Regions from separate parts of the Tardiphaga sp. 709 genome, predicted to be linked through region 2. Evidence: riboswitches for the same ligand, from Rfam matches in the RefSeq annotation. Region 2 holds a riboswitch; the other holds the start of a gene.

Region 1 (15,575 bases), 1.1 Mb from region 2:
CCTTCAACCTGCCCATGGCTAGATCACTAGGTTTCGGGTCTAATACAACGAACTTAGCGCCCTATTCAGACTCGCTTTCGCTGCGCATACACCTATCGGCTTAAGCTTGCTCGTTAAATTAAGTCGCTGGCCCATAATACAAAAGGTACGACGTCACCCAGAACGTATCTTGGGCTCCGTCTGTTTGTAGGTATCCGGTTTCAGGTCTATTTCACTCCCCTCGTCGGGGTGCTTTTCACCTTTCCCTCACGGTACTAGTTCGCTATCGGTCAATGAGGAGTACTTAGGCTTGGAGGGTGGTCCCCCCACGTTCAGACAGGATTTCACGTGTCCCGCCTTACTCAAGGACATATCATTGCATTACCCGTACGGGACTATCACCCTCTGAGGTCCAGCTTTCCTGACTGGTTCCGGTTGTCTTTGATATGCCACTGGCCTGGTCCGCGTTCGCTCGCCACTACTAACGGAGTCTCTGTTGATGTCCTTTCCTCCGGGTACTTAGATGTTTCAGTTCCCCGGGTTCGCTTGAAACCCCCTATGTATTCAGGAGTTTCATACCTTCAACTGATAACCGAAAATCCAAAACCACCCTCACTTGCGTGATGATGACCTTAGAGTTTCGGCTATCGAAGGTGGGTTTCCCCATTCGGAAATCTATGGATCAAAGCCTCTTCGCGGCTCCCCATAGCTTATCGCAGCGTAGCACGTCCTTCATCGCCTCTCATTGCCAAGGCATCCACCGAATACCCTTAAGACACTTGATTGCTCTCATTATCAATATCCACACACTCGGCAGAGTTTGCTGCATGCTGCTTTGCGCCTAAACGCAAAATCCGCACGCCGGCGGTCAAGCCGTGCGCACTTCATGCAGCTGGATATGATTTAGAAAGACCAGTTTGCTTCGTAAGATCGAACCGACAACGAGGCGGTCAAGCTTCGTTGAAAAGGAATAAAGATGCGGAAGCTTTGCAAGCAAAGCGTTCGCACTCAATTCCTGGAGATTATGATTGCGGCACCCGCAATTGCTTGCAGATCCGAACCTCGGAACGATCTCCTCTTTACGATGTCATAAATCCCGCAGTCGATCCCGTAAAGACCGACAAGCGAAGTTATACCGCGGACTAAATCAGGCGCTGCCCATGTGGCGCGCACTGTCTGAACACACTGAATGTCTTGAAGTTGTTTTCGTCTCGATCGCTCATCAGCATCCAACCAAAGTTTCTGGTGGAGGCAGACGGGATCGAACCGACGACCTCATGCTTGCAAAGCACGCGCTCTCCCAGCTGAGCTATGCCCCCGTTCCAGAAGACGAATGCTCAACGCTGTAGTTCGCGTTTTGCAGATGCGATGTCGTGACGTGAGCAGCAGCCTTGAAAGCAAAGCGCGCAAATATGGTGGGCCTGGGAAGACTTGAACTTCCGACCTCACGCTTATCAAGCGCGCGCTCTAACCAACTGAGCTACAAGCCCTAACAACAAAGGACTGCGCTCGGCCCATCGACGTGACCTTGCGATCAAACGCCAACAAGCAGCACGAGCACGCCCCAGCGTGTGTTCGTCCGCGAAGAAAGAGAAACGAAGACGGCGGTGTCCCGCCTATGCAGCTCAGACATTGATCCAATATCTGGCCACTGATGTTTCAAAAGAGGTTCGATAGATGCAAGCATCTGAAGAACCATCCTTAGAAAGGAGGTGATCCAGCCGCAGGTTCCCCTACGGCTACCTTGTTACGACTTCACCCCAGTCGCTGACCCTACCGTGGTCAGCTGCCCCCTTGCGGTTAGCGCACTGCCTTCAGGTAGAACCAACTCCCATGGTGTGACGGGCGGTGTGTACAAGGCCCGGGAACGTATTCACCGTGGCATGCTGATCCACGATTACTAGCGATTCCAACTTCATGGGCTCGAGTTGCAGAGCCCAATCCGAACTGAGACGGCTTTTTGAGATTTGCGAGGGGTCGCCCCTTTGCATCCCATTGTCACCGCCATTGTAGCACGTGTGTAGCCCAGCCCGTAAGGGCCATGAGGACTTGACGTCATCCCCACCTTCCTCGCGGCTTATCACCGGCAGTCTCCTTAGAGTGCTCAACTAAATGGTAGCAACTAAGGACGGGGGTTGCGCTCGTTGCGGGACTTAACCCAACATCTCACGACACGAGCTGACGACAGCCATGCAGCACCTGTGCTCTATGCCTCGAAGGGAAGGTTCCATCTCTGGTACCGGTCATAGACATGTCAAGGGCTGGTAAGGTTCTGCGCGTTGCGTCGAATTAAACCACATGCTCCACCGCTTGTGCGGGCCCCCGTCAATTCCTTTGAGTTTTAATCTTGCGACCGTACTCCCCAGGCGGAATGCTTAAAGCGTTAGCTGCGCCACTAGTGAGTAAACCCACTAACGGCTGGCATTCATCGTTTACGGCGTGGACTACCAGGGTATCTAATCCTGTTTGCTCCCCACGCTTTCGTGCCTCAGCGTCAGTTATGGGCCAGTGAGCCGCCTTCGCCACTGGTGTTCTTGCGAATATCTACGAATTTCACCTCTACACTCGCAGTTCCACTCACCTCTCCCATACTCAAGACTTTCAGTATCAAAGGCAGTTCTGGAGTTGAGCTCCAGGATTTCACCTCTGACTTAAAAACCCGCCTACGCACCCTTTACGCCCAGTGATTCCGAGCAACGCTAGCCCCCTTCGTATTACCGCGGCTGCTGGCACGAAGTTAGCCGGGGCTTATTCTTACGGTACCGTCATTATCTTCCCGTACAAAAGAGCTTTACAACCCTAGGGCCTTCATCACTCACGCGGCATGGCTGGATCAGGCTTGCGCCCATTGTCCAATATTCCCCACTGCTGCCTCCCGTAGGAGTTTGGGCCGTGTCTCAGTCCCAATGTGGCTGATCATCCTCTCAGACCAGCTACTGATCGTCGCCTTGGTAGGCCTTTACCCCACCAACTAGCTAATCAGACGCGGGCCAATCTCTCGGCGATAAATCTTTCCCCGTAAGGGCTTATCCGGTATTAGCACAAGTTTCCCTGTGTTGTTCCGAACCAAGAGGTATGTTCCCACGCGTTACTCACCCGTCTGCCACTGACGTATTGCTACGCCCGTTCGACTTGCATGTGTTAAGCCTGCCGCCAGCGTTCGCTCTGAGCCAGGATCAAACTCTCAAGTTGGACTTGAAACTTTAAACCGGCTGATCACAACGTATTGACGAGGTCCCACCATACTAAATCGACCAAACCGAAGTTCAGCCAATCTGCTGTCCGCGCTTCACAGCGCTAACAACGATGGTGTTAACCTTTGTTCAAAACGTGTACCGCCGAAGTCTTTCGTCCGGCCCCGCCTCAAGAAGCCGAAGCTTCCATCGAACGAGACCCGCAAGGACTCCGCCGTCCACGTTTCTCTTTCTTCAATTTAACTTGTCAAACAGCCCGACGCAGATGCGTCAATCTCCCCAAAAGGGAGAAAATCTCATCACTCAATCACCCGACAACAGAACAGCAGCCGACACCTATCGGCTACTGAAGCACTCTTCGCGGTGATGAGCTTCCGAGACACAAACAACCGCCCGGGCCGAAGGCCCCGGCGCCGCCGCGCTCAGTGGCCGGGTTATAGGCCCCCTCACCCGAAACTGTCAACGCCATTCGTCAGAAAATCGTCACGTGCTGTGGAGGAGGCCCCAAGGCCCAAAAAGCGTAGGTTTTACAGGGGTGACGCCGTACAAGAGCCACATTCCTCCGACGTTCTGAGCATGCCTTGTGCAAAGATTCTGCGTCGCCCCTGAAACTTTTTGGGGGCGGTCGAACCGGATCTGGGCCCAACGGTCTCTCGAAAGAACGAGCTGCGTCATCGCAGTGCGCTTTTGGGCCAAAGAGAACACCGCGAAAGAGTTTGCAGCATTGACGTTCGTCCATTCGGCCAGCATTTTGGCGCGCACTGTTCGACCGTCGATGCGATGTGCTTGGGGAAGACTCTTCGCATGATGCTGGGAATTCGGGGGATGTCGGCTTGAATCACGGACTGTCACGCGGTGGCGCCTATAATCGTGAGACCGGGATGATCGATCTCGGCCACGAGCCGCCGCTATCCGTTGACGGCTCCGAAGCCGCGGTGATCGATCGTCGCCGCGTATCGGTACAGTGGTTCAGCGGTACTATTCTCACAGGTCTCTGCGGCGCAGCTCTGATCGGCGGCGCCGTTTTTGCGTCGCTCGACGGCGAGATGACCTTTGCCAAGGTACCTGAACGTGTCGAAGGCGCGCTGCGCGGCGCCTTTAGTGCTACCGACAAACAAGCCAGCCTGCATAAGTCAGACCGCCTGCCGCCCCCGAGCGAAGCTTCCGCAGCGCGCCAGGTACTCAAGGTCTCAACCGTCACCCGCGTCGGCAATCGCGACGTTATGCGTGTGCGACCCTTCATCCGGATTTCCGGCAATCTGGCGATGGCGACCAGCGATCTCAGCGCCAAGATCCCGCCCTTTAATGCGCAGCGCCTGCTGACCGATGTCGGCAGCCCCGTTCCGAACAGCGACGACGCCGCGGCCAATCCGAATGCCGTCGAGCCCGATGCCGAAGTCTCCTTCGTCACCCGCGATCTCGGTCAGGTACTGCCGAAAGCCAAGATCGGCGCCAGCGTTGCTATCGATGAAGTCTTGATGCGCGTGCGCGACGCCTCCAACTGGCGCGGCAATACCGGCGTTCGCTACACGACAGTCGCCAGCGCCACCGGCGATATCGGCGGACAGCCTGACATGAAGATGGCTTATGCCGCCGAAGGTACCACGGCCGATCCTTATGCCGGCTTCGAAACCCGCATCGTGCCGGAAAACGTCACGCTGCTGGCCAAGACCAAGGATCAGGCGACCGGCGGCAACCCGAATGGCGAGCGTATTCACATCGTCAAGAAGGGCGACACCATCCTGACGATCCTGCGCGACCAGGGCGCGATGCCCGAGGAAGCCAAGGCCATTGCCTACACGCTGGGTGCCCGCGGCCGCGACGGCGGACTGAAGGAAGGCCAGAAAGTTCGAATCCTGATGTCACCGGCCGGACCTGGCCAGCGCTTGCAGCCCTACCGCGTCATTGTCGCCAACGATTCCACCATCGAGGCGGTCGCCGCCCTCTCCGATCTCGGCAAATACGTCGCCGTCGATGTCTCCAGCATGAACACGGTCGCCGAAGCGCCAAGCGCATCGGATGATGACGAGGAGGATGACGGCACCGGCGTACGGCTCTATCAGAGCATTTACGAGACGGCGCTGCGCAACAAGGTCCCGGCCACCGTCATCGAGGACATGATCCGGATCTACTCCTACGACGTGGATTTCCAGCGCAAAGTACAGCCCGGCGACTCGTTCGACGTGTTCTTTGCCGGCGAAGACGAAGGCGCCACCATCACCGAAAAGACCGAAGTGCTGTTCGCTTCGCTTACGGTGGGCGGCGAAACCAAGAAATACTATCGCTTCCTGACCACCGACGACTCGGTCGTCGACTACTATGACGAGACCGGCAAGAGCGCGAAGAAGTTCCTGGTCCGCAAACCCGTCAATAACGCCATCATGCGTTCGGGCTTCGGCGGACGCCGCCACCCGATCCTCGGCTACACCAAGATGCATACCGGCGTGGACTGGTCGACGCCCTACGGCACCCCGATTTTCGCATCCGGCAACGGCGTGATCGAAAAGGCCGCCTGGGAAGGCGGCTACGGCAAATATATCCGCATCAAACACAATAACGGCTACGAGACCGCCTACGGCCATATGTCGGCCTTCGCCAAGGGCATGGAGCCCGGCAAGCGCGTGCGGCAGGGCCAGGTCATCGGCTTCGTCGGTTCGACCGGCATGTCCACCGGCGCCCACGTTCACTACGAAATTCTGGTCAACGGGCGCTTCGTCGATCCGATGCGCGTGAAACTGCCGCGCGGCCGCTCGCTCGAAGGGCCGATCATGGCCGGCTTCGAGAAGGAACGTGACCGGATCGACGCCCAGATGACCATGCGTGGCCCCGGCGCCCGCGTGTCCGACGCAGGCGTGACCGGCGCGGTGCCACCAGCACGGCCGACGACCAGCCGCTAAATTCGCTGCGCGTCAGACCAACGCCGCGTGGGCTAGGGGACGCTCGGGACAGTAGCAAAAGAGTCGCTGAGGTCCGGCGATCAATCCGCGGCGAGCTCTGCAGACCCGATCAGGTGAACGCCAGGCGCGCCGATCACGGCGGCCTCGATCAATGCGTCGGCGATCTTGTTGGCCGGACTGATCCGGTAGCTGCGCGGCAGAACCGGACCTAGCACACCGAGCACCGCCGCCGCGACGTGCTCGCCCAGCCGGAATTCGTCGCGATCACCGCCGATCAGGCCTGGCCGCACAATCGTCAAAGACGGAAAGCCCATCGCCTTCAGCGCTTCCTCCACTTCGCCTTTGGTACGCGGATAAAGCAGCTTTGAGCGCACATTGGCACCCACCGACGAATTGAGCGCGAAACGGCTGGCGCCGTGCTTGCGCGCCAGCCGGGCGACTGCGAGCGGATAGTCATGATCCACAACGCGAAACGCCTGATCCGAGCCGGCCTTGGCGCGCGTCGTGCCGAGTGCACAGATCACACCATCGACATCCCACCAGTCGGCCTCGGCTGGTAACCGGTCGAAATCGACCAGCGGATTGTCGAGCTTCACATGCGCCTCGAGCGGCCGCCGCGTCGGCGCAGCGATGCGCGTGATCCGACTGTCGGCGAGCGCTTTGGCGATGACATGGCGGCCGACAAGGCCGGTGGCGCCGACGACGAGAATGCGGGTCATGATCTTTCTCCGACGTGGAAACGGCCTGAACCGTGAGGTTCAGGCCGTTTCGTTGCGTTTAAACCCGTGCCGTCAGTTCAGCTGCCGCTTCGGCACCGGCGCCTCGAACTCGGCGATCTCCGCGGTCCGGGCAGGCTTGCCATTGAAGGTCAGGACGTTGCCGGCGGCGCTTATGTCGACATGGTCGCCGTCCTTGACGTCGCCGGCGAGGATCATCTCGGCCAGCGGATCCTGGACATTGCGCTGGATCACCCGCTTGAGGGGACGGGCGCCGTAGGCGGGATCCCAGCCTTTGTTGGCGAGCCAGTCGCGAGCTTCGTCCTCCAGTACCAGCGTGATCTTGCGATCTTCCAGCAGCTTGGTGAGCCGCGCAAACTGGATCTGGACGATCCGACCCATCTCGCTCTTCTGCAAGCGGTGGAACAGGATGATCTCATCGACGCGGTTGAGGAATTCCGGCCGGAAATGGGCGCGGACATTGCCCATCACCAGGTCGCGTACCGCGGACGTATCCTCGCCCTCGGGCTGATTGACCAGGAATTCGGAGCCGAGATTCGACGTCATGATGATCAGCGTATTGCGGAAATCGACAGTGCGGCCCTGACCATCGGTCAGACGGCCATCGTCGAGCACCTGCAGCAGCACGTTGAACACATCCGGATGCGCCTTCTCGACCTCGTCGAACAGCACGACCTGATAGGGCCGCCGCCGCACAGCTTCGGTGAGGGCGCCGCCCTCGTCATAACCGACATAGCCCGGAGGCGCGCCGATCAGGCGGGAGACGGAATGCTTCTCCATGTATTCGGACATGTCGAGACGGACCATCGCGGTCTCGTCGTCGAACAGATAGGCGGCCAGCGCCTTGGTCAACTCGGTCTTGCCGACGCCGGTGGGGCCGAGGAACATGAATGAGCCGATCGGCCGGTTCGGATCTTGCAAGCCCGCGCGTGAACGACGGACGGCAGTTGCCACCGCACGCACGGCTTCGGCCTGGCCGACGACGCGCTCGCCGAGGCTCAGCTCCATCCGCAACAGCTTGTCCTTCTCGCCTTCCAGCATCTTGTCGACGGGCACGCCGGTCCAGCGCGAGACCACCTGCGCGATGTGATTGGCGGTGACCGCCTCTTCCATCATCTCGGAATTCTCGTTGGCTTCGATATCGGCCAGCCGCTTTTCAAGATCGGGAATCCGGCCATAGGCCAGCTCACCCGCGCGTTGATATTCGCCGCGGCGTTGAGCTTCGGCGAGTTCCAAGCGCAAGCCATCGAGCTCGCTCTTGAGCTTCTGCGCATTCGACAGCTTGTTCTTCTCGGCTGACCAGCGCTGGGTGAGCGCTGCCGATTTCTCTTCGAGCTCGGCGAGTTCCTTCTTGAGCGTTTCGAGCCTGCTCTTCGAGCCTGCATCGGTTTCCTTGCCAAGCGCCTCCTGCTCGATCTTGAGCCGGATGATTTCACGGTCCATCGAGTCGAGTTCTTCGGGCTTGGAATCGACCTGCATCTTCAGCCGCGCCGAAGCTTCGTCCATCAGGTCGATGGCTTTATCCGGCAGGAAACGATCGGTGATGTAGCGGTTCGACAGCGTGACGGCAGCGACCAGCGCAGAGTCCGTGATGCGGACGCCGTGGTGCTGTTCGTATTTGTCCTTGAGGCCACGCAGGATCGAGACGGTGTCTTCCACAGTCGGCTCAGCCACGAAGATCGGCTGGAAACGCCGTGCCAGCGCCGCGTCCTTCTCCACATGCTTGCGATATTCGTCGAGCGTGGTGGCGCCGATGCAATGCAATTCGCCGCGGGCGAGCGCAGGCTTCAACAGGTTCGACGCGTCCATGGCGCCGTCGCCCTTGCCGGCGCCGATCAGCTGATGCATCTCGTCGATGAACAGGATGATGCCGCCTTCGGCCGAGGTGACCTCGCCGAGTACCGCCTTCAGCCGCTCCTCGAACTCGCCGCGATATTTCGCGCCGGCAATCAGCGCACCGAGATCGAGCGACAGTAGGCTTTTGTCCTTCAGGCTCTCCGGCACGTCGCCATTGAGGATGCGCAGCGCAAGACCTTCGACGATGGCGGTCTTGCCGACGCCGGGTTCGCCGATCAGCACGGGATTGTTCTTGGTCCGCCGCGAGAGAACCTGAATGGTGCGGCGGATTTCCTCGTCGCGGCCGATCACCGGGTCGAGCTTGCCATCGCGCGCGGCTTGGGTCAGGTCGCGGGCATATTTCTTCAACGCGTCATAGGCGTTTTCGGCCGTGGCGGAATCCGCCGTGCGGCCCTTGCGCAGCGCATTGATCGCCGCGTTGAGATTTTGCGGGGTGACGCCGCCCTTGTTGAGCAGGCTGCCGGCTTCGGAGTCCTTGTCGAGCGCCAGCGCAAGCAGCAGCCGCTCCACGGTGACGAAACTGTCGCCGGCCTTTTCGGCGGCCTTTTCGGCGGCATCGAAGGCGCGCGCAGTCGCCGGCGCCAGATAGACCTGCCCGGCCCCTGCGCCCGAGACCTTGGGCATCTTGCCCAGCTCGGTTTCCGTCGCCTTCAGGATGGCGCGGGAGTTGCCGCCGGCGCGATCGATCAGGCCGCCGGCCAGACCTTCGCTATCGTCCAGCAGAACCTTCAGAATGTGCAGCGGCGAGAATTGCTGATGGCCCTCGCGCACGGCCAGTGACTGCGCCGACTGGATAAAGCCGCGCACCCGTTCGGTGTATTTCTCAATATTCATCGTGTGTTGTCCCTCGGCCTGCCCTGTCCGCCTCGAAAGCACGGATTGGGCATCTTCATTGGGTATCCGCAGGCCGCATTGATTGTCGTCAACCGGCTGCGGTCGTCGCTGGCGTCAAAACCAGCTTGATGCAAATGTGGGCAGCCAGTTCCCGAAACGGAAGGGGTCCGCATAAAATTCCAATCGGCCAGGCGATGGCGCCGCGGGCCCAAATCTCTTAAGACCGGAACCATGCCAGAACAGTCTTACGCCAGCGTTGCCAGCATCTACCGCTATCCCGTGAAGGGCCTGACGCCCGAGCCTCTGCAACAAGTCACGCTGAAGCCCGGCCAGACCCTGCCGGCCGACCGGCGATACGCCATCGAGAACGGCCCGATCGGGTTCGACCCGACAGCGCCGCAATATTTTCCCAAGACCCAGTTTCTGATGCTGATGCGCAACGAGCGCCTGGCGGCGCTCCGCAGCCATTACGACGACGCCAGCCATACGCTGACGATCCGGCAGGACAATGTGGAGGCAGCGCGAGCCGATCTGCAGACGGCCGAAGGACGTGCGGAAATCGAAGCGTTCTTCGCTGCACATTTTGCCGATGAATTGCGCGGACCACCCAAGGTGCTGTTCGCGGACGGCCATAGCTTTTCGGACGTGCCGCGCAAGGTGGTGTCGATCATCAACCTCGCCAGCGTCAAAGATCTCGAAAAAGCCGTCGGACAGCCGGTGCATCCGCTGCGCTTTCGCGGCAACCTGCATGTAACGGGCTGGCCGGCCTGGTATGAATTCGAATTGATCGACCGAACGCTCGCCATCGGCAGCACCCGGCTCAAGGTGGTGAAGCGCATCGTCCGCTGTGCAGCGACCAATGTCGACCCGGATACGGCCGCGCGAGATCTGACGATTCCGAAAACGCTGCTGCAGACCTACGGTCATGCCGATTGCGGAATTTACGCTGAGGTCATCACCGGCGGCACGATCGCCGCCGGCGATAAGATCGTCGTCGAAGAATAGACGAGCTCAGCTCGTCGGCATCACGTAGGCGTAAACGCGGCCACGCGAATACACCGACTCGGCGACGCGGTTGCCGTGATTGCCGGAGACGATGATCGGGTTGCCCTTGGCATCGACGCCCGAGACGACGCCGACATGACCGCCGCGACGACCGCGCGACATCACGGCGATGGCGCCGACCTGCGGACCGGAGATGCGTTGGCCATAGCTCGAGAACGAGCGCGCCATATCCGAGCCCGTGCCCTGATGGCCGGTGCGCTTCAATACGAGGTTCATGAACGCTGCGCACCACAAGCGACCGCGGGCGGTCGGATTGCCGCGACCGATGAAGCTGCGCGCTGCATCGACGATGCCCGAACCGCCGAAGCCGCCGGAAGGCTGGTTCATGCTTGCATTGGCGTTATTGAAATTTGTGGAGTCGCCGAACGAAGGCGCCTGCTGTTCGACTCGGGCACTGCGCCGCGCATACCGCGCGCGATGCCGGACGTGATGACGCGTGCTGTGTGTGTATTTGCCGACGTGGTGCGAATGACGCGAAGCGCCGTGATGAGGACGTGCCGACGCAGGAGAGACCGACGCGAGAACTGCCGCCGAACACACCGCAAGAGCCGAGATGCGAAGTGCACGGCGATACGCAAAGAACTGAACCATACCGAATTTTTCCTCTTAACACCCCCGAACCCCATCGGCCCAAATACGCGGGCCAACAATCGGGACGGGCGTGGTAACGAAGTTGGTATGGCGATAACAAGACCTAGAACGGTTCAAGTGACGATTTTTTAACGGCGACATCGGAGTGAATCGCTTCAACTTCAACGGACGCCATACGTATAGACATACCAGCCACCCATTCGACAGAATGCGCGCTTATATTACCTATTCGAATTAGCTTTTAAGCGCATCTTTGGCGTGCATCGCAGACCGGCACACGGCGTGAAAAGCCGCATAGAATGCGGTATTTCTGCTTCCATCAGGCGGAAATCTACACGCGATCAGGGTTGCGCCGATTTACTCGCGCGGCTCAGCAGGAAAACGCCCTGCTCCCCGAACATGTTCCAGAACCACCACGGCGCATTGAGGCGGAGCGGACGGCCATAGAGATCGAGTGCAACGGCACGCTCCATCTTCACGTTGATCTCGTCGCACAGAACAACGAAATCCTTGATGGTGCAGAAGTGGATGTTCGGCGTGTCGTACCACGTCGCGGGCAGATTCTCCGTGCGCGGCATCCGGCCGCCGACAAGCAATTGCACGCGCATCTTCCAGAAGCCGAAATTCGGAAACGACACGATCGCGCTGCGGCCGATGCGCAGCAGATTTTCCAGCACGACACGCGGCTGCCGCGTCGCCTGCAGCGTCTGCGACAGGATCACGTAGTCGAACGCATCGTCGGGATAGTTGATCAAGTCCGTATCGGCGTCGCCCTGCACCACTGCGAGGCCTTTGCCGACGCAGCGGTTGACGCCTTCGCGCGACAATTCGATGCCGCGGCCGTCGATGCCGCGGCTCTCCAGGAGCTGCAGCAGATCGCCATCGCCGCAGCCGACGTCGAGCACCTTCGAGCCCGGCCTGATCATCTCCGCGACCAGGAGGTGATCGCCACGATAATCCTGCGTGCCGCGCGGCGCCGGCGTCGCCACCGCAGAATTCAGCGGCAAGACTTGTTGTGGAAACGCCATCTCTATGTCCCCGTAACAGGCAGGCCGCGCACGGAGGCTGCGGAGTTCAGAAATGCACCGGCGATATCGAGGAACTCGGGCACGTCGAGCAGGAAGGCATCATGGCCCTTGTCGGTTTCGATCTCCGCAAAGGACACGCGGACGCCGCCGGCATTCAGCGCGTGCACGACGTCGCGCGATTCCGCCGTCGGGAACAGCCAGTCTGATGTGAACGACATCAGACAGAAGCGCGTCTGCGTATCGCGAAACGCTTCCGCAAGCTTGCCGTTGTGATCGGCTGCGATATCGAAGTAGTCCATCGCACGCGTCAGATAGAGATAGGAGTTGGCATCGAAGCGCTCGACAAAGGACGAGCCCTGATAGCGCAGATAGCTCTCGACCTGAAAATCCGCATCGAAGGAGAATGTCGGCAACTCCCTGTCCTGCATGCGGCGGCCAAACTTGCGGTGCAGAGCGGCATCCGACAGATAGGTGATATGCGCGGCCATCCGCGCGACGCCGAGGCCGCGATGCGGATGCGTGCCTTCCTCGAAATAGCGCCCGCCGCGCCAGTCGGGATCGGCCATCACGGCCTGACGGCCCAATTCATGGAACGCGATATTCTGCGCCGAGTGCCGCGTGCTGCAGGCAACCGCCAGCGCGGAGAACACGCGCTCCGGATAGGCCGCAGTCCATTGCAGCGTCTGCATGCCGCCCATGGAACCGCCAACGACGCAGAACAGTTGGCCGATACCGAGACTGTCGATCAGCATCGCCTGCGCGCGCACCATGTCGGGAATGGTGATGACCGGGAAATCCAGTCCCCAGATCTTGCCGGTGGCGGGATTGGTCGAGGCCGGACCGGTCGAGCCCATGCAACCGCCGAGCACGTTCGAACAGATGATGAAGTAGCGTTCGGTATCGAGCGCTTTACCGGGGCCGACCAGCGTCTGCCACCAGCCGGGTTTGCCGGTGATCGGATTGATATTGGCGACGTGCTGGTCGCCGGTCAAAGCGTGGCAGACCAGGATGGCGTTGGATTTGTCGGCGTTGAGCGTTCCGTAGGTCTGATAGGCGATCTGGAACGGGGCGAGGTCGATGCCGCAGTCGAGCCGCAGCGGCTGATCCATGCCAAAACCCGCGACCAGCGAGGTCGGATGATCGGCTTCATGTCCACGCTCATCGGGGCGGACAACCGGACTCTTCACCAGTTCGACATTTACCATCTTGATACCGGCCTCCTCAGGAGGTTCTCAAACCAAAACCGGAATCAGGCCATAAAAAACCCGGCCTGAACAAATAGCTCGGCCGGGATCAAACTGTCCCCGGCCTGTTTAGCGAGTTGTTTAACGTGGCTGCAAGCCGGCCGGCTCAAATGACCACGGAAGAACCCAGAAACTAGTCCCACACCCGCCTGCCGTCAATATGGGCATCCCCCGGTCAAATTGCCCAACTGCCCTGCGGCCAAATCCTCCATGTTTTCTTTGCTTTCCGGCACCGTCTTACCTAATCAATGGCCGTGCCCGCCGGCTCCCCGGAGCCGGCCCGGCAAGCTTGACGGGACCTATCACGCCTCCCGTCCCGAAGGTTTTGAACATGTCGAAATTACCACCCGCTCCGCCCTCGCTGGATGAACTGCGCAAAGAGATCGACAGCATCGACGCGCAGGTTCACGCCCTGTTGATGCAGCGCGGCGACATCATCGACCGGCTGATTTCGGTGAAGCAGACCCAGGAGGTCGGCTCCGCCTTCCGGCCGGCGCGCGAGGCCGACATGATGCGCCGTCTGGTGCAGCGCCATCGCGGCATCCTGCCGATCGACACCGTCGAGAGCATCTGGCGGGTGATCATCTCGACTTTCACTTACGTTCAGGCGCCGTTCTCGGTGCATGCGGATCTGTCGCTCGGCGAAAGCGCTATGCGGGATTCCGCGCGCTTTCATTTCGGCTTCACCGTACCTTACGTCGCGCATTTCAGCGCCGCCGCAGCGGTCGAGGCCGTGGCCAAGTCCAAGGGCGATCTCGCGCTTGTCTCGGCGACGTCCAGCCGCACGCCATGGTGGATTCCACTGGAAGCCCAGGGCGCGCCGAAGATCATCGCACGCCTGCCGTTCATCGAACGCGCCGACCATCCGGCCGCGCTTCCCGTGTTTGTGGTGTCGCGCGTCGCCGACAGCGCCATGGTGACCGAAGTCGAGATGTGGAGCGTGCGAGTATCCGGCTGGAATGCCGAGACCGCGCGCGCGCTGTCGCCGCTGGCCGAAATCGTCGCCGTGCCGGATACCGCCTTTGACGGTGCAGCGCTGCTGATCTCAATCACCTCGGCCTCGAGCCTCGACAAGATCAAGTCGGCGCTGATCGAGGCTGGTGCCTCGGTGCGCTCCACGGCTCTCGTCGGCAGCCACGCAACCCGCTATACCGTGCCCGCCGGCGGCGCACCGCGCTCGTAAGCCAATCTGACGTTCTGGAGTTGAAGATGTCCCGTCCTGTGCCGAAGCCCGGCATTCTCGATATCGCGCCCTACACCCCTGGCAAGAGCCCGGTGGTGGAGCCGGGCCGCAAGACCTACAAGCTGTCGGCCAACGAGACGCCGTTCGGCCCATCGTCGCGCGCCAAGGACGCCTTTGCCACCGCTGTCGCGCATCTCGAGGATTATCCGGAAGGCACGTCGAAGGTACTGCGCGAGGCGCTCGGCCACCGCTTCGGCCTCGATCCCGCGCAGATCATCTGCGGTGCCGGCTCCGACGAAATTCTCAACCTGATTGCGCATGTCTATCTCGGCCCCGGCGACGAGGCGATTTCGACCGCACACGGCTTCCTGGTCTACCCAATCGCTACCCAGGCGAACGGCGCCACCAATGTGGTCGCTCCGGAAACCAACTTCACCTGCAACGTCGACGCGATTCTGAACTGCGTCACGCCGCGCACCAAGCTGGTGTGGCTGGCGAACCCGAACAACCCGACTGGCACCTATCTGCCGTCCGCCGAGATCAAGCGCCTGCGCGCCGGCCTGCCGGAGCACGTGCTGCTGGTGCTCGACGCCGCATACTGGGACTACGTGACCAAGGGCGACTACGACAACGGCCTGGAGCTGGCGAAGACCACCGAGAATACCGTCGCCACCTACACCTTCTCGAAGGTGCACGGCCTGGCCGCCTTGCGGATCGGCTGGATGTTCGGCCCTGCGCACATCGTCGATGCGATGAACCGGATTCGTGGGCCGTTCAACGTCTCGGCGCCGGCAATGATGGCCGCAGTGGGGGCGATCGAGGACACCGGCCATGTCGAGATGTCGCGCACATACACCGCCAAGTGGATCGGCATCCTGACCGAGGAAATCACCAAGCTCGGCATTGAGGTGACGCCAAGCGTAGCCAATTTCTTGCTGATGCATTTTCCGGCGACCGGCAAGACCG
Region 2 (15,575 bases):
AAGACGGTGATGTAGCCCTGCGCCTGGCTCAGCACATTGCCGCGGCCACCAAGCAGTTGCAGCAGCATGGAGCCGAAGGTCAGCATGCCGACCGTGAAGGTGAGGCCGAAGCAGAGGGCGATTAGCAGCGCGTGCCCGGCCAGTGTCGAGGCCCGCTCGCGGTCGCCCGCACCGATCGCCCGCGCAATCGCCGATGACACACCGCCGCCCATGGCGCCGCCGGACATGGTCATGGTCAGCATCACGAAGGGAAACACCAGCGCCATCGCCGCCAATGCTTCGGTGCCGAGCCGGCCGACATAGGTGGTCTCGAAAATAACGACGACGGCGCCCGCCGTCAGCGCGACGACATTGGGCCAGGCCAGCCGCAGAATGGTCGGCAGAATGGGATGATCCAGCAGGGGATTTTTGGCCGGCGCCTTCAGGCTCGGAAGCGGCTGCTTGTCGGCATCGACCAATCGGGGTTCGGCGACGACAGCGTCGGACATGCATTCTCCCTGAGCTTCCGGTCTTGCCTGCCGGACACCCCGTTCCTAGCACCGATCGCTGATAATGCCATGCGCGACACACGCATGGGGGATGTTCGATTTGCGCTGCAGTATCAAGGGGTCGAAGCGCTAGCCGACCGACCAGATGAACGGGAGCGCACCACCGCGTGCCGGCATCATCGTGATGGGTAAATTGCGACCGCATCCGGCGGCGAGACCTTCGACCAGCCCCTGCAAGGCCCTCGCGCAGGCGATATTGTTGTCTGCAACGCCATCCATCAGTTTCCAGCTCTGCTGCCGGATCTCGAACTGGCCCTCGGACTTGCTGATCTCCACGACATCGTCTTGCGCCGCGAACAAGGTGCTCAGAAATTCTGCGAAGACCCTGGCGTTGCCGCGCTGCAGGCCGAAGCCCGCAGACACCTCGTCGAAATACTGCATGCCGATCAGCTTGCCGGTGAGATGCAGCAAATAGCCTGCATCGACCGGACCGAACAGTTGAACCGCCGCAGGCGCTGCGGTCCGCACATATTCCATGGCGTAGTTGCGATAGGCCTTCTCCAACCGGGCCTTTGGCCAGCTATCGACGGGCAGCGCAGGCGCCTTGGCGGGATCGAACAACGGCGCTTCCAGATGGCGCGCGAACACCAGACGCTGATCGATATCCAAATCATGGTCGTATTCGCAGTAGTAGCCTTCGAGCCCATCCTGGCCATCAACGCTCTGCTTGGTGCAGACAAAGCCCATGCGGGAATTGCCGAGCGACACGCCATTATTGGCGTGCCAGCCGCGCAGCATCGCGCGGGAGACTTCGCCGGGCACGCCGCAGATCGCAGTGCCGCGCCAGATCCAGCGCGGCGGTGGATAGCGAATCCAGGCCTTGCGGTCGCTCTCATACATGTACTCGACCGACACGCCGCCGATCCAGTTCGAGAGATAGTGATACTGGGCCGCAGCGACCGCGGGTGGCAGGCCGGACAGACCGAGCTTTGCGAGGCCGGGCAGAAAGCGCTCCTGCTGCTGGCGGCGGAAGATGCGAAACATGAACTCCGCGGCATCTGCCGTGCCGCGGCGCGTGACCGTGGTCAGGATCAGGCCGGTGAAATAGGCGTGATAGAGATCGGCGACGCTACGCCAGCGCGTCCAGGTGGCTTCGTCGCTCGTATTTGTCGGTCCGGTCATCGTTTCTTCCCTGATTGTTGGGAAGGACCATAGCCGCGCATCACTCCGGCTTCACATGAAATTCATGCAGGGAGGTCGAACGTTCCTGCATCGCGCGCATTTTATGTCCTCAGCCACAAGGACATTCCATGCGCCAGAAATTCCTGCTTTCCGCCTGTCTCGTCGCCCTGGCGCTGCCGCTGGCCGGATGCAATGAGAAATCCACCATCGCATCCGGCGAGGATTTCGGACCGTCGCCGAAGCTTGTCGAGCCCAACAAGTCGCTTATTCCAACGGTCAATGTCTCCAAGGCGGTCGGCTGGCCCGCCGGCGCCAAGCCGAAGGCTGCTGACGGCATGACGGTCAACGCTTTTGCGCGCGGGCTCGATCATCCCCGCACGGTCTATGTGTTGCCCAATGGCGATGTGCTGGTGGCAGAAAGCAATGCGCCACCGAAACCGGAAGATGGCAAGGGCATCAAGGGCTGGGTCATGAAACTGGTGATGGGCCATGCTGGCGCGGGCACGCCGACAGCAAATCGCATTTCGCTGCTGCGCGACGCAGACGGCGACGGCATCGCCGAGACCAGGACAGCGTTTCTCGAAGGGCTCAACTCACCCTTCGGCATGGTGCTGGTGGGCGACGAATTCTTTGTCGCCAATGCCGATGCCGTGGTGAAGTTTCCCTACAGGACCGATGATACTAGGATCACAACGCCTGCCGTGAAGGTGGCTGACCTGCCCGGCGGCCCGATCAATCACCACTGGACCAAGGATCTCACGGCGAGCCCCGACGGCACCAAACTTTATGCAACCGTCGGCTCCAACAGCAATGTTGGCGAGAACGGGATAGATGCCGAGAAAGACCGCGCCGCAGTGCTCGAGATCGACCGCGCGACCGGCGCCTCACGCGTCTTCGCATCCGGCCTGCGCAATCCCAACGGCCCGTCGTGGCAGCCGCAAAGTGGCGCGCTGTGGGTCACCGTCAACGAGCGCGACGAGATCGGCAGCGACCTTGTGCCGGACTATATGACCTCGGTGAAGGATGGCGGTTTCTATGGCTGGCCCTACAGCTATTACGGCCAGCATGTGGATGTCCGCGTGCAACCGCCACGTCCCGATATGGTCGCCAAAGCCATCGCGCCGGATTACGCGCTCGGCGCGCATACCGCGTCGCTCGGCCTAACGTTTAACACCGGCGATCTCTTCCCTGCCAACATGAAGAACGGCGCTTTCATCGGCCAGCACGGCTCGTGGAATCGGCGCCCGCAAAGCGGCTACAAGGTGATCTTCGTGCCCTTCACTGACGGCAAGCCATCGGGCAAGCCGCAGGATGTGCTCACCGGCTTCCTCAATGACGGTGGTGAAGCGCAGGGCCGCCCGGTCGGAGTGCGCGTCGATAGCAAGGGCGCATTGCTGGTGGCTGACGATGTCGGCAACACGATCTGGCGCGTGACGCCATCGGGCGCGAAAGCGGCGTCACTGCAATAAGATCAGGTGACCGGTGCGGGGTTGAACAGCACCAGATCGTTGTGCAGCCCCCACTTGTCCGCCCAGACCTGCTTGCGGCCACTGGCGACGTCGAGGATCAGCTGGAACAGCTCCCAGCCGGCTTCTTCGATGGTCATTTCGCCACTGGCAATGCGGCCGGCGTCGAAATCGATCAGGTCTGACCAGCGTTTCGCCAGTTCGGTGCGCGTCGAAACCTTGATCACGGGCGCCTGTGCCAGCCCATAGGGCGTACCGCGTCCCGTGGTGAATATCTGCATCTGCATGCCAGCGGCGAGCTGCAACGTGCCGCAGACGAAATCGCTGGCCGGTGTTGCTGCAAACAGCAGTCCCTTCGTCGTCGCGCGTTCGCCCGGGCCGATGACGCCGCTGATCGCTGATGATCCGGACTTAACGATCGAGCCGAGCGACTTCTCGACGATATTGGCGAGACCCCCCTTCTTGTTGCCGGGCGTCGTATTGGCGCTGCGATCGGCGCCGCCCCGCGCCAGATAGGAGTCGTACCAATCCATCTCGCGTATCAGCGCTCGGCCGACATCGGCATTGATGGCGCGTCGCGTCAGCAGCTCGATGGCATCGCGCACTTCGGTGACTTCGGAGAACATCACCGTTGCGCCGGCGCGCACCAGCAGATCGCTGGCGAAGCCGAGCGCCGGATTGGCGGTCACGCCGGAAAACGCATCACTGCCACCACATTGCAAGCCGATCACGAGGTCGGAAGCCGGACAGGTCTCCCGCTTGCGCTGGTTCAGGATTTTCAAGCGCGCTTCGGCCATGGTGATGATGGTATCCACCATATCGCCAAAGCTCTGATTGCCCTCGTCTTGCAGACGCATCATGCTGGAAGGATCCTCCTTCGGCAGCAAACGCTCCGGTGCGAGCTTCTCGCAGCCAAGGCCGACCACCATCACCTCGCCGCCGAAATTCGGATTGCGCGCGATGTTCTGCAGCGTCCGGATCGGGATATAGGCATCCGGCGCATTGATGGCGACGCCACAGCCATAGCCATGGGTGACGGCGACGACGTCATCGACATTCGGATAGCGCGGCAGCAGCTCGGCCTTGATGCGCTTCAGTGCAAATTCAAGCGTGCCGGCGACGCACTGCACCGAGGTGCTGATGGCGAGAATGTTCTTCACGCCGACGGAGCCGTCGCGATTGCGAAAACCTTCGAATGTGTAGTCGTTCAGCGGCGGCTGCGGTTCGGGAACCGCATTGGCAATCTCAAGGCTGTCGAGGTCCGGCGCATCGGGCATGTGGATACGCGCCTCCTCGACCCATTCGCCGGCCGAAATCATATCCAGTGCATAACCGATGATCTCGCCGTAGCGGATAATCGGCGCATCCTTGGCGATATCTTCCAGCGCCACCTTGTGCCCCTGCGGCACGAAATGGCGCAGCTCCAGACCACCTATCATCCTGGTGCCTGCAGGCAGGCCAAAATCATTGACGATGATGGCGACGTTGTCGCGCGCATTCAGTTTGATGTAGCGCGGCGCATATGCATCTGCTGCCAGCGTGGTGGCCATCGCCTTGTCCTTCCCAAATCTGCCGGCATTCGCGCCGGTCTCGTAGCAGAGCAGTAGCACAAAAGATGACGGTGTCGCGCACTTGACCGGCGCGCTTTGCACCCCGAATGATGACCTTTAAACGGGCCGATCCGCCCGATTTATACAGAAATGGGATGAACGTGCGTCTTTTCGTCTTCGGGCTCGGCTACAGCGCAAACCGCTTCCTCGCGCAGCATGGCGGTCAATTCACCGGGATTGCCGGCACCGTCCGCACGGCCGGCAAGTCGGCAGCCTTGGCGCCAGCCCGCGATATCGAGACGCTCGTCTTCAACCCGGACGTCGCCGATCCCCGCATTGCCGATTACCTCGCAAAGGCCGACGCACTGCTCGTCTCGATTCCGCCCGGCGCGGACGGCGATCCCGTGTTGCAGACTTTTGGCTCCGAGATTGCCGCCAGCGGCATCCGACGGATCGTCTATCTCTCCAGCGTCGGGGTTTACGGCGACCATCAGGGCGCCTGGATCGACGAAACTGCCCCGGTTTACGGCGAGGGCCGGCGCAAGGCACGCATCGATGCCGAAGCCGGCTGGTCTGCCGTGGCCGGCAATCGCACGACAATTCTGCGCATCGCTGGCATCTACGGCCCCGGCCGCAATGCGCTGGAAAATCTCAAAGCCGGCAAGGCCCATCGCATCGTCAAGCCGGGTCAGGTATTCAACCGCATTCATGTGGATGACATCGCGGCGGCCATCGCCGCTGCCTTCGATTACGCGAAGACCGGCATCTGGAATCTGTGCGACGACGAACCCGCGCCGCCGCAGGACGTCGTGACATTTGCCGCTTCGCTGATGGGAATCGCGCCGCCGCCCGAACAGAATTTCGATGACGCCGAGATGAGCCCGATGGCGCGCAGCTTCTATGCCAGCAACAACCGCATCTCGAATGCACGGCTGAAACGCGAGCTCGGCGTGAAGCTCGCGTTTCCGACCTATCGCGAAGGCCTCACGGCGCTGTGGCAGCAGCGCGAGACTTAAGCAGCGCGTGACCTGCGGACTACCGGCCGGTCATCGCCTCCAACCTGTCCGGATAGCGGTTACCCTGCACGGTGATTTTTGCAGCAGCGCTGTCAATGTCCCGCAGATCGTCTGATGTCAGCTCTATAGCCGCCGCACCGAGATTTTCCTCAAGCCTATGCAGTTTCGTGGTGCCCGGGATCGGCACGATCCACGGCTTCTGGGCCAGCAGCCATGCCAGCGCTATCTGTGCCGGCGTCGCCTGCTTCCGTCTGGCGATCTCGCCGAGCAAATCAACCAGCGCCTGATTGGCCTTACGCGCTTCGGGCGTGAAGCGCGGGAGAATGTTGCGGAAATCACCGCTGTCGAGCGTCGTGCTCTCATTCATGGCACCCGTGAGAAAGCCCTTACCGAGCGGGCTGTAGGGGACGAAACCGATCCCGAGTTCTTCGAGCGTCGGCAGCACTTCCTTTTCCGGGCCACGCGTCCACAGCGAATATTCGCTCTGGATGGCAGTGATCGGCTGCACGGCATGGGCGCGGCGAATTGTCGTCACGCCGGGTTCGGACAGGCCAAAGTGCTTCACCTTGCCCTCGGCAATCAGATCCTTCACCGCACCGGCCACATCCTCGATCGGCACGTCGGGATCGACGCGGTGCTGGTAGAACAAATCGATGGCATCGATATTCAAGCGTTTGAGCGATGCTTCGGCGACCTCGCGAATATGCGCGGGTCGGCTGTCGAGACCGACCTGCTGACCGGTCGCGGGATCGAGCCTGAAGCCGAATTTGGTGGCGATGACGACCTGATCGCGAACCGGCGCGAGCGCTGCGCCGACGAGTTCTTCATTGGTGAACGGACCATAGACTTCGGCGGTATCGAAGAACGTCACGCCGCGCTCGACAGCCGCGCGGATCAGTGCGGTCATTTCTGTTGTGTCGGCCGGAGGCCCGTAGCCGAAGCTCATCCCCATACAGCCGAGCCCGATGGCCGAGACTTCCAGTCCATTGCGTCCGAGTATGCGTGTCTTCATGTCAAATCTCCTGTGCCGTCCGGCCAATGAGCGGCTCCCGCACTGGTGGGATGTTGCCGCCGACATGCGACATCTGGAGATCGTGCGCCCATGAGACTAGATGATATAATCTGCACGCACTTATCAGCCGGATTCATGAATGGCCCGCCAGACAATCGACGACCTCCTTGCTTTCTTCGCCGTCGCGAAAGAAGCGAGCTTCACGCGCGCAGCCGCCAAGCTCGGCGTCTCGCAATCCGCGCTCAGCCACACCATTCGCGGCCTTGAGGAGCGGCTCGGACTGCGGCTCCTCACCCGAACGACCCGCAGCGTGGCGCCGACCGAGGCGGGTGAACGCCTGATCCGGACGATCGGCCCGAAGCTGGAAGAGATCGACGCCGAACTCGCGGCTGTCACGGAGCTGCGCGAGAAGCCGGCCGGCACTATCCGCATCACCACCGGTGAGCATTCCGCCGAGACGATCATCTGGCCCGCCCTCGCGAAGTTGCTGCCACGCTATCCCGACATCAAGGCCGAACTCGTCGTCGATTACGGCCTCATCGATATCGTTGCGGAACGCTACGATGCCGGCGTTCGCCTGGGCGAACAGGTCGCAAAAGACATGATCGCCGTCCGGATCGGGCCGGACTTTCGCATGGTCGTGGTCGGCGCACCGTCCTACTTCGCCAAACGCCCGCTGCCGAAACGCCCGCAAGATCTCACCGCGCATGACTGCATCAATATCCGTCTGCCGACCATGGGCGGCCTCTATGCGTGGGAGTTCGAGAAGCGCGGGCGCGCTTTGAAAGTGCGCGTCGATGGCCAGATCGTGTTCAACAACATGTCGCTGCGCCACAAGGCGGTGCTGAGCGGACTGGGGCTGGCCTATTTACCCGAGGATCGCGTGCGCGATCACATTGCCTCAGGCCGGCTTGTTCAGGTGCTGGACGATTGGTGCCAACCGTTCTCGGGCTATCACCTTTATTATCCGAGCCGCCGGCAATCGACACCCGCATTTGCGGCGCTGGTTGAAGCGTTGCGTTACCGCGGCTAATGGGGGATCAATGTCGGGTTCCGTCGCCTTAATCCGAACATGATTGAAGCGAAATCGCACATCGTGAAAAGTTCCTGAATCAATTTGGGCAATGCTGTGTCGTAAGCGCGACGCGGCCGCCAAAGCTGCCTTTTTCGTTTGGAGCTCTGTTGCACGCGTGTGACAGCAATCACTGCGCAATAGTCTAGGTTCGCCTTCGTCATCCCCGTTGGGATTGAGAAGGAACACCTGATGAAGAAGCTTCTACTGTCTACCGCTGCTCTGGCCCTCGTCGCCTTGGCTGCTCCTGCGTCTGCTGCTGACCTGGCTGCACGCCCCTACACCAAGGCTCCGGCCTATGCTCCGGCTACTCCGATCTACAACTGGACCGGCTTCTACATCGGTGGTCACGTCGGCGGCGCGTTCCCGGGTGAAGACAACGCACTGATCGGCAGCCGCGACGGCACGTTCATGGGCGGTGTGCAGGGTGGTTACGACTACCAGTTCGCGCCGAACTGGGTGTTCGGTCTCGAAGCCAATTACAGCTTCAAGGACACCAACAGCAACTTCGACAATCGTGGCCTCGGTTCGGTCACCGGTCGTCTCGGCTACACCTGGGGTCCGGCCCTGGTATACGCCAAGGGCGGTTACGCCTGGGCTGACTCGCGCTTCACCAATGGCTTCGGCGGCAACGGCGGTCGCGATGGCTACACGGTTGGCGGCGGTCTCGAATATCTGTTCACCCAGAACTGGTCGGGCAAGGTCGAATATCAGTATTACGACTTCGGCAACGTCACCTTCCTCACGCCAGCTCTCGCTGTCGGCGGATTCAAGAACGACGAGCACACGATCAAGGCTGGCCTGAACTATCGCTTCAATCTGGGCAATTTCGGCGCAGGCTTCGTTCAGTAAGCCTGACGATCTATCGTCTACTTCGTCTCCAGAAAAAACTTAGGCCCGCAGCGATGCGGGCCTTTTTTTGGTGCCAGGAGAGATCAGGGAGGTTGCGAAGCACATACCTCGTCCAAAGCGAGAAATATTATATTTCGGCGCAATCGTCTTAAGCGCCTGAATGAACTTGGCTATCCGGGGTCTGCCAATCGTGATTCCGCGAGATGGCCTGCCGGCACGGCTTGGCGCCGCCCATTCTCGCATCCGGCACCCCATATGTACGGTAACCCGCGTGGAACGTGCTCTCGGAGCGTATTCCAACCCCCTTGCGGAAGCGGCCCGACCGATCGGGCAGGAAACCTGCATGCTGTCGCCGAATTCAGGCGGTCCCTTGGACAACAAGCTGCTCTCGACCTTGCCGCGCTCCGAACTCGAGATGCTCCTTCCCAATCTTTCAACCCGGAATCTCCCGCAAGGGCAGGTGTTGCTGGAATCCGGTGAGGAGTTCGACCAGATCTACTTCCCTCACAGCGGGATGCTCTCCTTGCTCGTTGTCATGCAGGACGGCAAGGCCATCGAGACATCGACGGTCGGACGTGAGGGCGTCGTCGGGGCGATGGCGGGAATCGGCCTCTACAAGTCGTCGGTCCGCGTCGTCGTTCAGCTTTCTATGACCTGCACGCTGATCGCGGCATCGCAGTTGAGGAAGGCAGTCGCGGCGAACGAGGTCATCCGGAAGCTGTGCATCGACTACAACGAAGTGCTGCTTATGCAGTCGCGCGTCACCGCCGGCTGCAACGCGCTACATCCCATCGACCAGAGGTTCTGCCGCTGGCTGCTCCAGTCGTCCGATCGTGCCGCAAGCGATACGGTCGAGCTGACGCAGGAGTTCCTTTCCGAGATGCTGGGTGTGCGACGTACGTCGGTCACGGACGTCGCGAGCAATCTGCAGAAGGCGGGCATCATTACCTACGCGCGCGGGACCATCAAAATACTTGACCGACAGAAGGTCGAAGACTTGTCGTGCGAGTGCTTCCAAAGGCTTTCAAGCGCTAACTAAGCCAGTGTCGAACACCGGACTGATCCAAAGCCCGAGGTTCCGCGAATTAATGATGGAACCGGAGAATTATGTCGACTCTCCGACATATGGAGCGCATGGTCCGCCATCACCGAGCTGCACATCGGCTTTTGTCGGTGACTGAGAGCATCGTGCTCCCGCCTGTTACACAGGGGTGCACCATGATTGAAATTCGGCCCGAACCGAACAATCTCACTTCAAGCGAACGTCCGCGCTGCCCCAGATGCATGTCCCGCATGATGCTCGCCCGGATCGGTCCGGGGTCGTCGGGGGTGGACTCGCGCTCGTTCGAATGCGGGTCATGCGGCCATTTCATCAAAGCCTTGCTTGCCGAAGACCCTATGAAATCCAGATCTGCAGGATGGCTCGACGCCGACCTTCGCGCGCCGAATTAGGCACGCCGTGAAAGGACAAGCACGATGCGCAACAGGCAGAAAATGGTCTTTCTTTCGGCCGATCACCTGGATATCCAGGCGGCTTCCCGGACCAGCGAGGCCGCATTGCTGCCGCCCGGCGAAGCGCGCGATCACGCTCTGAAGAGCGCCGCGCAGTTGCGCACTTACGCCGCGATGAAGCGGGCATTATCGCCGTCGCCTGCGGCATTGGTACAGACTGCGAAGCGTTGACGCGACGACGCCCCCGTCAGACCTTGAAGTGCTTCGAAAGTTTCAGGCTCTGGCCCTGATAATTTGAGCCGATGCGCTGGCCATAGAGGGCATCCGGACGATCCAGCATGCGCTCATAGACCAGACGGCCGACGATCTGGCCGTGTTCGAGAATGAACGGCACTTCGCGCGAGCGCACTTCGAGCACGGCGCGCGAGCCCTTGCCGCCGGCGCCATCATGGCCGAAGCCGGGATCGAAGAAGCCGGCATAATGCACGCGGAATTCGCCGACCAGCGGATCGAACGGCACCATTTCGGCGGCATAGTCCGGCGGCACCTGCACCGCTTCCTTGGAGGCGAGAATGTAGAACTCGCCGGGATCGAGGATCAGCGTGCCGTCCTTGCGCGCCGAGATCGGCTCCCAGAATTCATTGACGCTGTAGCCACCGCGACGATCGATATCGACCACACCGGTATGACGCTTGGCGCGGTAGCCGACGAAGCCCGAGGCGTTTTCGCCAGAGAGATCGACCGATAGTGCGAGGCCGTTGTTCAGATCCGCCGTCTCGCTATCAACTAGCGGCTCCTGCGCGTGGAGTTCTTCCAGCGCTTCGGTATCGAGCACCGCATCGCCGACGCGGAAGCGCACCTGCGACAGACGCGAGCCTTCGCGCAGCAGGACTGGAAATGTCTTCGGGCTGATCTCGGCATAGAGCGGCCCGTGATAGCCCGCACCGATCACATCGAACCGTCTGGTGCCATCAGCAATCACCCGCGTGAACACGTCGAGGCGTCCCGTGGAGCTCTTCGGATTGGCGGCGGCGAAGATGTTCGGCGGCAGCGCCAGACTTTCAATCAGCGGCACGATGTAGACGCAGTTGGTCTCCAGCACCGCACCGTCGGACAGATCGATCTCGTGCAGCTTCAACTCGTCGATGCGCTCGGCGACGGTCGAATTCGGCCCCGGCAGGAAGCTGGCGCGCACGCGATAGGCGATGGAGCCGAGCCGCAGATCGAGGCTGGCAGGCTGGATCTGGCTCTCGACGAAGGGATATTCCGGCAGGATCAGGCCAGCATCGGCCATCGCTGCAATCATGCGGTCGGGCAGAATTCCATCGGCATCGGGGGCAAGCGTAAACGGCACAGGTCTCGTCCTTCGGTCGTCCTTCAGCGAGAATACACTGAAAAATAGCGACTTTACCGGTTATCTCAGCCCCGCCTTGACGAAAAGGGCAAGCGGGAATATGCACATCGTTATCCCGTGGTGATTTGAGCCGGCCGGCTTGCAGCCACGTAAAATAAGTCGCTAAACAGGCCGGGGACACATGTCCTTCCAGCATGCGATCCCGGCCTGAGGACGTCCGTCCAGGCCGGTTTTTTGTGCCCGTGTTACGCGGGTACGTTGGAGGTCACATGTCTACGAAGTCCTATCGCCCCGAAACCCGGCTCGTTCATTCCGGCGCGCTGCGCTCACAATTCAACGAGACGTCCGAAGCCCTCTTCCTCACGCAGGGCTTCATCTACGAGACCGCAGAAGCCTGCGAGGCGCGGTTCAAGGGCGAAGATCCCGGTTTCATCTATTCGCGCTTTTCGAATCCGAATACGTCGATGTTCGAGAGCCGCATGATCGACCTCGAAGGTGCGGAGGCTGCGCGCTCGACGGCCACCGGCATGGCCGCCGTGACCACCGCCATTCTCGCGCCGCTGCGCATGGGCGATCACGTCGTTGCTGCGAAAGCCCTGTTCGGGTCCTGTCGCTACGTCATCGAGGAGTTGCTGCCGCGCTATGGCATCGAATTCACCCTCGTCGACGGCCTCGACCTCGACCAGTGGCAGAAGGCGATGCGCCCCAACACCAAGTCGCTGTTCCTGGAAAGTCCGACAAATCCGACGCTCGACGTGCTCGACATATCTGCCATCGCTGACATCGCCCATGCCGGCGGCGCGCGACTGATTGTCGATAACGTGTTCGCGACGCCGCTCTGGCAGAGCCCACTGGCGCTCGGTGCAGATGTCGTCGTGTATTCGGCAACCAAGCACATCGACGGTCAGGGACGTTGTCTCGGCGGCATCATCCTGTCGTCGAAGGACTTCATCGACGAGCATATTCATAACTATCTGCGCCAGACCGGCCCCTCGATCTCACCATTCAATGCGTGGACGCTGGTGAAGGGACTGGAGACGCTGGCGATCCGCGTCGAGCGGCAAACCCAGACGGCCGCGGCGATCGCGGATGTGCTGGCCCAGCATCCGAAGATTTCGCGATTGATCTATCCGGGCCGCGAGGACCATCCGCAGGCGACAACGGTGAAGAAGCAGATGCGCGCCGGCTCGACGCTGATCGGCTTCGAGGTGAAGGGCGGCAAGGCAGCGGCGTTCCGCGTCCTCAATGAGCTGAAGGTCGCCCGGATCTCCAACAATCTCGGCGATGCCAAGAGCCTCGTCACGCATCCGGCGACGACGACGCATCAGCGCCTGCCGCTGGAAGCACGGCTCGAACTCGGGATCACAGAGGGCTTTATCCGCTTCTCGGCCGGCCTCGAGCATCGTGACGATCTGATCGAGGATCTTGAAGCGGCGCTGGCGAAGGCTTAGCCAATCTCTCCATCGTCATTGCGAGGAGCACTTGCGACGAAGCAATCCAGACTTTCTTTCAAGCAAGACTGGATTGCTTCGCCCAAACGAATTGCTTCGCAATTCGCCAAGGCTCGCAATGACGGCTGAGAGGTATTCGCCCCTCTTCGAACTTACAGCGGCTTCTGCGCCTGCTGAATCTGCGGCTCGTTGATGCCGAGCTTCACCTGGCCGACCGACTTGATGATGTTGTCGCCGAGCAACTGCGCGAAGCAGGCATAGCCCCAATCGTTCATATGCAGGCCGTCGGCAATGACAAAGCTGTCGAACGACATCTGCTGGCCTTCGTGCCATTCCTTCATCACTTCGAAGCGCGGGAAGATGCCGACCTTGCGCAGTTCGGCCACCTTATGCAGCAGCGAGACCATCTTGCTGGTGCCTTCGGGACGCGTATTCACCAGCGGCGAATATTGCGGATCGACCAGCACCAGATCGGCGCCCGCCGCCTGAATGCGGGCGACGCCGTCTTCCACCATCTTGCTGGTTTCGCCGGGATCGAGATTGCGCAGCACCGCATTGGTGCCGACCTGCCAGATCACGAGATCAGGCTTCGAATTGATCACTTCGCTCTGCAACCGCGCCATCATTTCCGGCGCGTCTTCGCCGCCCTTGCCGCGGTTGAGCACGGTGATATTGGCCGAGGGATAGGCGCGATGCAACTGCGCTGCGAGGCGGTTCGGATAGGTGAATTCCGGCGCCGTCGAACCGTAGCCTTCGGTGGAGGACGAACCGAACGCAACAATGACCACGGGCTTGCCGGCAACAAGCTTGCTGGCCACATGCGGCAGCGCGCCCATCGCCTTCATGCCGCCTTTCGGCGCGCGGCAGGGGACGCGGCTCAAGATATCGGTAGCGGTCTTTGCGACTTCCTTGACCTTGTCGATGGCCTTCGCAGCGACGCCCCTCTTCGCGGCGTCCGCGGGATCATTGACCGCAACGCTTTGGTCGGCGCCCTTGCTGTCAGCCGGGGCGGCCTGCGCCGCTTCGGCGTGCGCGATGGACGATGAGATCGGGAGTGCGAGAGTCGTAGAGGCGGCAAAGGCAGCGACGACAGCAAAGCGAGACAAATGGCCGACGAAACTCATTAACGCTGAATCCTCAAATCCGCTGCTTTGATCTTGGCCGCATCGACGACAAAGGTCGAAAGCGCCCGGCCAAGACAATCATGCACCCGCCTCGCCAGCTCCATGCCGGGCGACGCGCTGAACAGGTCAAAATCACCGCTCTCATTCCAGTGCCGCATGATGGCGAAACGGTCGAACAGCGGGACGTCGTGCTGCTGCGCCACCACGCGCATATTATCTAGGTAGGCGGAGCCGGAAATCATCGTCTCCGTGCGCGGACTGTACTGCAGATTCATTAAAATGACGTCAGTTCCGGCCTTTTGCATGACGGCAACGCCCTCATCCAGGGCGTTCCGGAAGTCCTCGGCGTCGGCCTGTTTCATGGCATCCACGGTTCCGGTCTGCCAGATCACCAGGTTCGGCTTCTTGTCCGTCACCAGCTGTTCCAGGGTCGGAGCCATTTCCTCGGCGGTCTTCTTGACCTGCAGTTCCAGCGCCACGTTCACCTCGACGCCCGGCAGCTTCTCCTTGAGATAGGTCTGTAGCCGGTTCGGATAGGCCGCGGAGTGGTCGGAGACCCCGATCACCGAGGATCGGCTGCCAATGACCAGAATATCGAGCCTTCCGCCCGGTTTTGCCGCGGCCTCGACCTTGGGCAGGGTGCTTTCGGATGTCAGGAGGTAGGCAGGAACCTCACAGGTATGCGCGGGCGGTTCGGCCCGGACAGGAGCCGCCACCAGCAGGCCAGCCAGCATCGTGAGCCGCAGAACGGCCTTCATGCTTCCCCTCCTGCGAGATCCGCGTCGGATCGTTTGGCGCGGGATCCGCCTTTGACAGTGACGCCCTTGTACCACGAAAACACCCAGGCGGCGGTTGACATAACAACTATGCCGAGGAAGCTGATCAGGGCATGCATGCCGGCTCCGCCGGCGACCTCAGCCAGCACGAAATGGCCGGCAAAGGCCAGGAACACCCCGATACAGAAAATTTCGAGGGAGTGCTGGCCGCACAACACCATCGGCCGCAGCCAGACCGATTTCAGCCCCGGCCACTCCTTGGGCAGGAAACGGACGGTGAGCGCCGCCAGCGCCAGGAAGTGGGCGAAGCGCAGCACGTCGAGATCGGTCTTGTTGATGGGATACATCCACTGCTCGATGACCTTCGGCAGCAGATGATGGATCTGCGGAATGTACCAGGTCAGCGTCACCCAGAACGCCGCCAGAAGATAGGCCACGCAGAGCCACAGCGTGATGTTGGATGACAGTATCCGCGACATCCTGACGGCGCCGCCCAGTGCACACCAGGCGCCGAACACGAACAGCAACTGCCAGGCGAACGGATTGAAGGCCCAGACGCCGTTCGGGTAGGCGGTCAGATGCAGGTCGAATTCCCAGGTCAGCGCATAAAGACCGACCGACAGCGCCAGCGTGAGATCGGCGCGGCGCCGCATCAGCCAGAGGATCGGCGGCAGGAACAGCATGAGGACGATATAGAGCGGCAACACGTCCATGTTCACCGGGCGAAATTTTAGCAACAGCGCCTGAACGATGGTCACATCGGGCTGTTTGAGAAAATCG

The links. Region 2 has a riboswitch for S-adenosylmethionine ahead of RSO67_RS19775 (O-succinylhomoserine sulfhydrylase). Riboswitches for the same ligand answer to the same signal wherever they lie in the genome.
Region 1: another riboswitch for S-adenosylmethionine. It lies ahead of RSO67_RS14385 (homoserine O-acetyltransferase); the one in region 2 lies ahead of RSO67_RS19775 (O-succinylhomoserine sulfhydrylase).

Annotation. Positions count from the first base shown of each region.
Region 1 covers NZ_CP135529.1:2,912,565-2,928,139, forward strand. The annotation lists rRNA gene RSO67_RS14335 (23S ribosomal RNA) at 1-764, opposite strand, end outside; tRNA gene RSO67_RS14340 (tRNA-Ala) at 1,223-1,298, opposite strand; tRNA gene RSO67_RS14345 (tRNA-Ile) at 1,393-1,469, opposite strand; rRNA gene RSO67_RS14350 (16S ribosomal RNA) at 1,685-3,171, opposite strand; gene RSO67_RS14355 (M23 family metallopeptidase) at 4,007-6,070, shown strand; gene RSO67_RS14360 (NAD(P)H-binding protein) at 6,151-6,789, opposite strand; gene clpB (ATP-dependent chaperone ClpB) at 6,862-9,498, opposite strand; gene RSO67_RS14370 (MOSC domain-containing protein) at 9,730-10,503, shown strand; gene RSO67_RS14375 (TIGR02594 family protein) at 10,510-11,154, opposite strand; gene metW (methionine biosynthesis protein MetW) at 11,496-12,182, opposite strand; gene RSO67_RS14385 (homoserine O-acetyltransferase) at 12,185-13,387, opposite strand; SAM riboswitch at 13,475-13,554, opposite strand; gene RSO67_RS14390 (chorismate mutase) at 13,758-14,609, shown strand; gene hisC (histidinol-phosphate transaminase) at 14,636-15,575, shown strand, end outside.
Region 2 covers NZ_CP135529.1:4,057,473-4,073,047, reverse strand. The annotation lists gene RSO67_RS19830 (MATE family efflux transporter) at 1-488, opposite strand, end outside; gene RSO67_RS19825 (hypothetical protein) at 618-1,670, opposite strand; gene RSO67_RS19820 (sorbosone dehydrogenase family protein) at 1,799-3,139, shown strand; gene garD (galactarate dehydratase) at 3,142-4,686, opposite strand; gene RSO67_RS19810 (NAD-dependent epimerase/dehydratase family protein) at 4,848-5,702, shown strand; gene RSO67_RS19805 (aldo/keto reductase) at 5,722-6,714, opposite strand; gene RSO67_RS19800 (LysR family transcriptional regulator) at 6,854-7,747, shown strand; gene RSO67_RS19795 (outer membrane protein) at 7,979-8,638, shown strand; gene RSO67_RS19790 (Crp/Fnr family transcriptional regulator) at 8,982-9,677, shown strand; gene RSO67_RS19785 (hypothetical protein) at 10,115-10,321, shown strand; gene RSO67_RS19780 (2'-deoxycytidine 5'-triphosphate deaminase) at 10,338-11,444, opposite strand; SAM riboswitch at 11,552-11,631, shown strand; gene RSO67_RS19775 (O-succinylhomoserine sulfhydrylase) at 11,714-12,895, shown strand; gene RSO67_RS19770 (SGNH/GDSL hydrolase family protein) at 13,048-14,019, opposite strand; gene RSO67_RS19765 (SGNH/GDSL hydrolase family protein) at 14,019-14,777, opposite strand; gene RSO67_RS19760 (OpgC domain-containing protein) at 14,774-15,575, opposite strand, start outside.